DNA from 2 places in the Lysinibacillus sp. OF-1 genome. Region 2 is predicted to be linked to the other one. Evidence: riboswitches for the same ligand, from Rfam matches in the RefSeq annotation. Region 2 holds a riboswitch; the other holds the start of a gene.

Region 1 (3,431 bases), 290 kb from region 2:
TTTTGGAACAGAAAAACCTTCTACTTTACAGATGTATGAAAAATACGCGCCTCAAATAGATGAGAAAGCTAAAGGATTTACTGATTACCATCCTTACAAAGGTGAGCTGAAGGAGAAGGACGATAAGCTTGTCCATGTGCTACCAAAGGACAATAGCTATGATGTTGCTTCTGCTACTGTCAATGAGTACAAAGGAACTTTGGAGGATACATTCTCTGATTCTGAATATACAGAAGTTGAGATTCAAAATGAAGATGGAACACCTTATGAGTTTTCTCAAGAAGGTGAGCCAAGTCCACCTATGTCATTAACGAACGCCAAGCATTATAATTATTATATATATCAAGATGGTACAGGTGCAGAATATTTATCACCAGATTTCCGTCAAACATTTGCAAATGTCACAGAGGCGCTCACACTGATGAAAAATAAAAATGATGATGTCTATGTGTCCGTTGTTCCTGAAAACGTATCATATACGGTGACAGAGGAAGCAGAGGGCGTAGTCGTTACATTTGATCTTCCGCTTGATTTAACATCAATGGAACCGATTCGTGCCACACAACTGATTGAGGCCATGATGTTAACGGCTGCTAGCTTTGACCAACAATTACGCCTAAATAATGTTGTCCAAGAAAGCTGGGAGGGCTTTGATTTAAAAATGTTTTTACCAAAGCCTGTAGGGCCAAATAAGCAATATATGCCTTAGTCAAAGAAAATAACAATAAGAAATGGAGCATTCCTGTTCGGTGAGGATGCTCCATTTTTTTTACAATGCATACAAGTCTAATAGGTTTTTTGAGCAGAACTATTTACTTTTTGTTGATAATTCTTTATAGTAAAACTGTAGTATAAAATAATAGTGATTCATCTTCGGGGCAGGGTGAAAATCCCGACCGGCGGTAATAGAGTGCTAAACCGTTAATGTTTATTCATTAACTCGAATGGTTTAGGCAAAACTCTTTAGCCCGCGACCTGTGCAAATTTATTTGCATGGCTGACTTGGTGAAATTCCAAGGCCGACAGTTACAGTCTGGATGGGAGAAGATGGAGGTACGATCGTCATTCATTGTTATGAAATGAACTATGACTGAGCGCTTTTTTTGTATGGCTTTTAAAATAGTGCTCAAAAAATAGTTTAGATTGACGCTTATTCGTCATGCCTTTCTCCCTTGTGCTTTTTAATGCATAAGGGTTTTTTCATGCTAACAATTGAAAGATCGTCACCTTTCTTCTTGCGAGATTGAATCAGCAAAGAGGAGAGAGTTTTCTATGAAGAAAAATGTTAAACTTCAATCGTTTATTACGATTGGTATGCTGAGCAGTATTTCGTTTTTATTAATGCTTTTTAATTTCCCAATACCGCCGTTCCCAGCATTTTTGGAAGTGGACTTTAGTGATATGCCTGCATTAATAGCGGCCATCACAATGGGACCTGTAGCTGGTATTTTAGTAGAATTGTTTAAAAATGTGTTGGATTGGATTTTCTCGGGTACACCAACAGGTGTGCCAGTAGGGCATATTGCCAACTTTACAACAGGCATTTTATTTATTTTGCCAGTTAGCTTTATTTTTAATCGTTTTAAAACGACTGCTGGTCTTGTTGGAGGTTTAGCGACAGGAACAGTCGTGATGGCAGTAGGAATGAGCGTTTTGAACTATGTTGTATTTTTACCGATGTACACATATTTCCTTGGTATGGAACCTGTTGTAGGTGACTCCCTTTATAAAATGATCGTCGCTGGAATTTTACCATTTAATATTGTAAAAGGTATTTTATTAACAGCTATTATGGCGTTTTTATTTACTACAATGCGCAAATGGATCGACCGCCAGCGCTCTATGTATATAGCAAAATAATGGACCATAAACCTCGAGTAGTTAGCTCGAGGTTTTTTTGTGGGAAGAAGTGATGGGACGAATAAAATTAGAAAAAAGTAGTAGAAAATGCTCGTGCTCTAGTGCTTTATTATTATAATCTAGTCGAAGAACACATTTTCATGTAGAATAGAGGGGAGTTTAGAAAGTTTGAGGAGTTTGAAGAGATGAGTGAAAAAAAGGGACAGTGGTCTAGTAAATTAGGATTTATTTTAGCATCAGCGGGTGCTGCGATTGGACTAGGAGCAATTTGGAAGCTACCGTATGTAACGGGGCAAAGTGGTGGAGGTGCATTCTTCCTAATCTTTGTGTTATTTACGTTATTAATAGGGTTGCCAATGCTATTGTCCGAGTATGTTTTAGGGCGTGGTACACAATCGGAGGCGGTAACCGCGTATAAAAAGGTTGCTCCGACAAAACCAGGATGGGCTTGGATTGGCCGAATGGGTGTGCTAGGTTGTTTTTTATTATTAACATTTTATAGTGTTGTTGGAGGTTGGATTTTTATTTACAGCGGGCTAGGCGTCGCTGGTGCTGTGATAGATCCTGCGATTGATCCAGCTGCACTATTTGGAAAAATTATAGGTACACCTTGGATTACGCTAGTAGGTTTAGCTTTGTTTACATTAGCTAACGTACTCGTTATTTCATTAGGTGTACAAAATGGTATTGAAAAGGCGAATAAATGGATGATGCCGTTACTCTTTGTGATGTTCATTGTTCTGGTTGTGCGTGCTGTTACATTAGATGGCGCAATGGAGGGAGTGAAATTCTTCTTATGGCCTGATTTCTCAAATATTACTGGTAGGGCATTATTAGAAGCGTTAGGGCAATCATTCTTTGGATTAGCTGTAGGATTTTCTTGTCTTGTTACATATAGTTCCTATCTAAAAAAAGATGTCAGCCTTCCAAATTCAGCAGGTTCTGTTGTGCTCTTAACCGTGCTTGTATCATTTTTAGCGGGTTTAGCAATCTTCCCTGTTGTGTTTGCCTTTGATTTAGAGCCAGCCGCGGGACCGGGCTTGTTGTTCATGGTGCTGCCGACAGCTTTTAGTCAAATGCCGTTTGGAGAATTATTTTTAGCGATGTTTTTATTGCTATTTTTATTTGCTACATTAACGTCATCATTTAGTTTATATGAGATTATCGTAGCGGCATTTATGGAACATAGTCAGAAATCTCGTCCGATGTGGACGCTTTTACTTGGTGTAGTCGTATTGATTGCGGCTATTCCAGCGGCACTTTCTTCTAGTGTTTTATCGGATGTAACCATTTTTGAGAAAAGTATTTTTGATGCCACTGATTTTTTAGTGTCGAATATAATGCTGCCATTAGGAAATTTATTCATTGCTATTTTTATTGCCCACATAGTGGATAAGGAATTTGTAAGGAAAGAACTGTTAATGGGTAGTCACTTAGGGCAGGGCTATTATGCAACATATCGTATGTTAATGTTAGTCGTTGTACCGATCGTTATTCTAGTTGTGTTCATTAATATGCTATTACAATATTAAAATAAAAAAAGTGTATCCATTGTGGAAATGGATACACTT
Region 2 (3,431 bases):
ATACTCGTAATGGTGCCCATAATATCTTTCCCGATTTCATGCCCTGAAGATTTAAGTGCCTTCACAGAAATAGTAGGGTCTTGTTCATATAAAGCAAAGATTGAAGAAGCCATCGTAATAGAGACATCCATGACAGCCCCAAGTGAGCCAATAAATAAGCCAGCCATAAAGACTGTACGATAGGGGCGTGTTAAAAATTGCATTTCTTCATAGCGAAGACCGTTTTCACCAGTTAACCACATCACGACAGAGCTAATGATGAGTGCCATAACGGTTCCTAAAAGTGTAGACACAATAGCTGCATACGTTTTCGTGTTCAAGCCGCTAATCAGTAACAACGAAATGATCGTAAATAGAAGAGCGCAAATACCACTGATGACTAACAAGCTCAGGTTACCATGTTTCACATATAAATCTAACGCGAATGATAAAATCAATGCATTGACAATTAAACTAATAATGGAAAACAAGCCTTGTCTTTTTCCTATAAGGAGTAAGACAAAAATAAAAATCCACGCAATCATGAGAAGGGTTTGATCTCGTTTTAAATCGAGAATGGTCCCAGTTAGCCCTGACTGTGATGCGTGATTATCTATGGAGACAAAGATTTCATTGCCCACACGGTATTCTTGATCGAAAGCTCCAGAGGCGGAATAGTCATTCGTCAAATGGATGGATTGCCCTTTATGTGGTCCATTTTGTATCACGGCTGTAATATGCTGTGTAAATAAATAATCATCATTATCATACATATCTGTCATTGGTTCTGATTCTGCTACATCAGCTTTTATCACCTCAGCAATCGGTCGATCATAAAATGATTCATTATGATGAACGAACACAATCGAAAGCACGCAGCAGAGCATTAATAAGGCATAGAAAATACCTTGCTTCAATGGGATGTTTTTAAAAAATAGCAAGTAAATGACCTCCAAAGTGCTGGACTGAATTGTCACTTGTAAAGGAACGTTTTAGTGAAAGGGAAGTTCCATGCACAGTTTAAATGTTATCAGTTTAATGATTTCGTTTACATTTATCAAGTCATTGTTATATTAAGCTGAAGACTCCCTTGCGGCGAGTGATTAAACACCTGATAACACCATCAAAAAACGCCGTCTCCTGTGGCAATAACATTGCATGTTGCTCAATGCCTCAGGCGGACGTCACAAACGCGAAAAACCTGGATGCATTGTTGATCTGCTATAATTCTTTTTGAAAAATTTTTAAAAAGAGGGATGGATAATAGAATAAAATAGTGTTATCGTAAGATTAGCTAAATAAAAAATCCTTCAGGGTAGGGTGAAATTCCCGATCGGCGGTGATGAAGTAATTCAAAGTCCGTGAGCGCAAGCTGATTTGGTGCAAATCCAAAACCGACAGTTATAGTCTGGATGGGAGAAGGGTAAAAATGCGAGCTTTTTAAATTGATTGTAATTTAGAAGGTTTATTTTCCTATGCATTTATTACACTACTTCCCACAAGCTTGTTGGGAAGTTTTTTATTTAGTGCCAATCGAATAGAAGATGTTCTTCGGGGTAGGGTGAAATTCCCAATCGGCGGTGATGAAGTAATTCAAAGTCCGTGAGCGCAAGCTGATTTGGTGCAAATCCAAAACCGACAGTTATAGTCTGGATGGGAGAAGAACAAATGAGATGACAGTCTATGGAAAAAATAGTTTTCAATTAGGCTTATTTGTTGATGTCTTATACTCCCAAACCCCTTTGCTGAAAGGGGTTTTTGTTTTTTATCGATAGCTAGAGAAGGAGAAGGAGGAGACGGATAAAACTAGAGAAGTGACGGATAGACCTTCGAAACTGATGGATAAGACTTCAAAAGTGAAGGATAGAAGCCTAAATCAATGAAAAGTAGGTGATGGAATGTTTACAGGGCTTGTAGAGGATATTGGCATTTTAAAAGCCATGCAAAGCGATAGGGACAGTATGAAAATAACAGTTCAATCAGCCAAGATAGCAGAAGATGTCAAGCTTGGAGACAGTATCGCGGTTAATGGTGTTTGTTTAACGGTGACATATTTTACGGAACAGACGCTTACGATGGATGTGATGCCTGAAACAGTCAACGCAACCAATTTACAGCAGCTCGTGGTAGGGGATTCCGTGAATTTAGAGCGTGCCATGCCTGCTAATGGGCGATTTGGCGGTCATTTTGTTGCTGGGCATGTGGATGGGGTCGGTAAAATTTTGCGCAAACGTCCAGTAGCCAACGCAGTCTATATCGATATCGAATTGTCAGAGGAACTAACCAAATTTTGCATTCCGAAGGGTTCTATTACGATTGATGGCACAAGCTTAACCCTTTTCCATGTTGACACGAACAGTGTCACGATTTCACTAATTCCCCATACGTACAAAGAAACCGTATTAGGCATGAAGAAGGCTGGAGCGATTGTGAATATCGAAACAGATTTAGTTGGTAAATATATTTTACAGCAACTGAAAAAAGGGCAAGCAACACCAACCATTACGAGAGATTACTTAGCACAACATGGTTTTTAACAACTGAACGAGGAGATGACAAAAGTGCTATATGCAATTGAAGAGGCCATTGAGGATTTAAAGCAAGGCAAAATGATTGTAGTGGTTGATGACGAGGATCGGGAAAATGAAGGAGATCTTCTGGCACTCGCTGAATTCATGACACCAGCAACTATAAACTTTATGGCAACCTATGGTAGAGGATTAATTTGTACACCGATTTCACAGCAGCTTGCACAACAGCTAGATTTACATCCGATGGTTCAGCACAATACGGATAATCACCAAACAGCGTTTACCGTAAGTATCGACCATGAGGATACAACGACAGGAATTAGTGCGTATGAACGAGCATTTACGATACAAAAAATGATTGAAAAGCAAGCGAAGCCGATTGAGTTTCGTCGACCTGGTCATGTTTTTCCGCTCATTGCGAAGGATAATGGTGTTTTAGAGCGAAGAGGGCATACGGAGGCGACTGTCGATTTGGCAAAACTTTGTCATAGTGTGCCAGTGGGTGTTATTTGCGAGATCATGGGCGATGATGGTCATATGCTACGCTTTGAGGAATTGATAAAGTACGCAGCACAGCATGACTTGAAAATGATATCAATAGAGGCACTTGTAGCATACCGCAGTCAATTGCTGACAACTGAAAATAAAATTTCTATTTAAAAAGGAGAAAGAACAATGGGTCAAACATTTGAAGCACAATTAATTGGAACGGGTTTAAAAATTGCAGTTGTGGTAGGTCGATTTAATGAATTCATCACAAGCAAATTATTGGACGGTGCAATGGACGGCTTAACACGACATGGTGTTGATGAAGCGTCTATTGATGTTGCTTGGGTTCCAGGAGCTTTTGAAGTTCCTTTTATTGCGAAACAACTAGCAGAAACAAAGAACTATGATGCCATTATTGGTTTAGGTACGGTT

What was found. A riboswitch is a leader RNA that binds a small molecule or an ion and turns the genes downstream of it on or off. The one in region 2 is predicted to bind FMN.
Region 1: it holds a riboswitch for FMN, as region 2 does, so the genes downstream of both, NV349_RS06095 (ECF transporter S component) here and ribE (riboflavin synthase) in region 2, are expected to answer to the same signal.

What each region holds. Positions count from the first base shown of each region.
Region 1 is NZ_CP102798.1:1,293,131-1,296,561, forward strand. Features, by position in the region: gene NV349_RS06090 (RNA polymerase subunit sigma) at 1-709, shown strand, start outside; FMN riboswitch at 866-1,053, shown strand; gene NV349_RS06095 (ECF transporter S component) at 1,273-1,860, shown strand; gene NV349_RS06100 (sodium-dependent transporter) at 2,046-3,392, shown strand.
Region 2 is NZ_CP102798.1:1,580,326-1,583,756, forward strand. Features, by position in the region: gene NV349_RS07490 (YibE/F family protein) at 1-866, opposite strand, end outside; FMN riboswitch at 1,282-1,407, shown strand; FMN riboswitch at 1,523-1,648, shown strand; gene ribE (riboflavin synthase) at 1,878-2,516, shown strand; partial or broken gene ribB (3,4-dihydroxy-2-butanone-4-phosphate synthase) at 2,541-3,167, shown strand; gene ribH (6,7-dimethyl-8-ribityllumazine synthase) at 3,186-3,431, shown strand, end outside.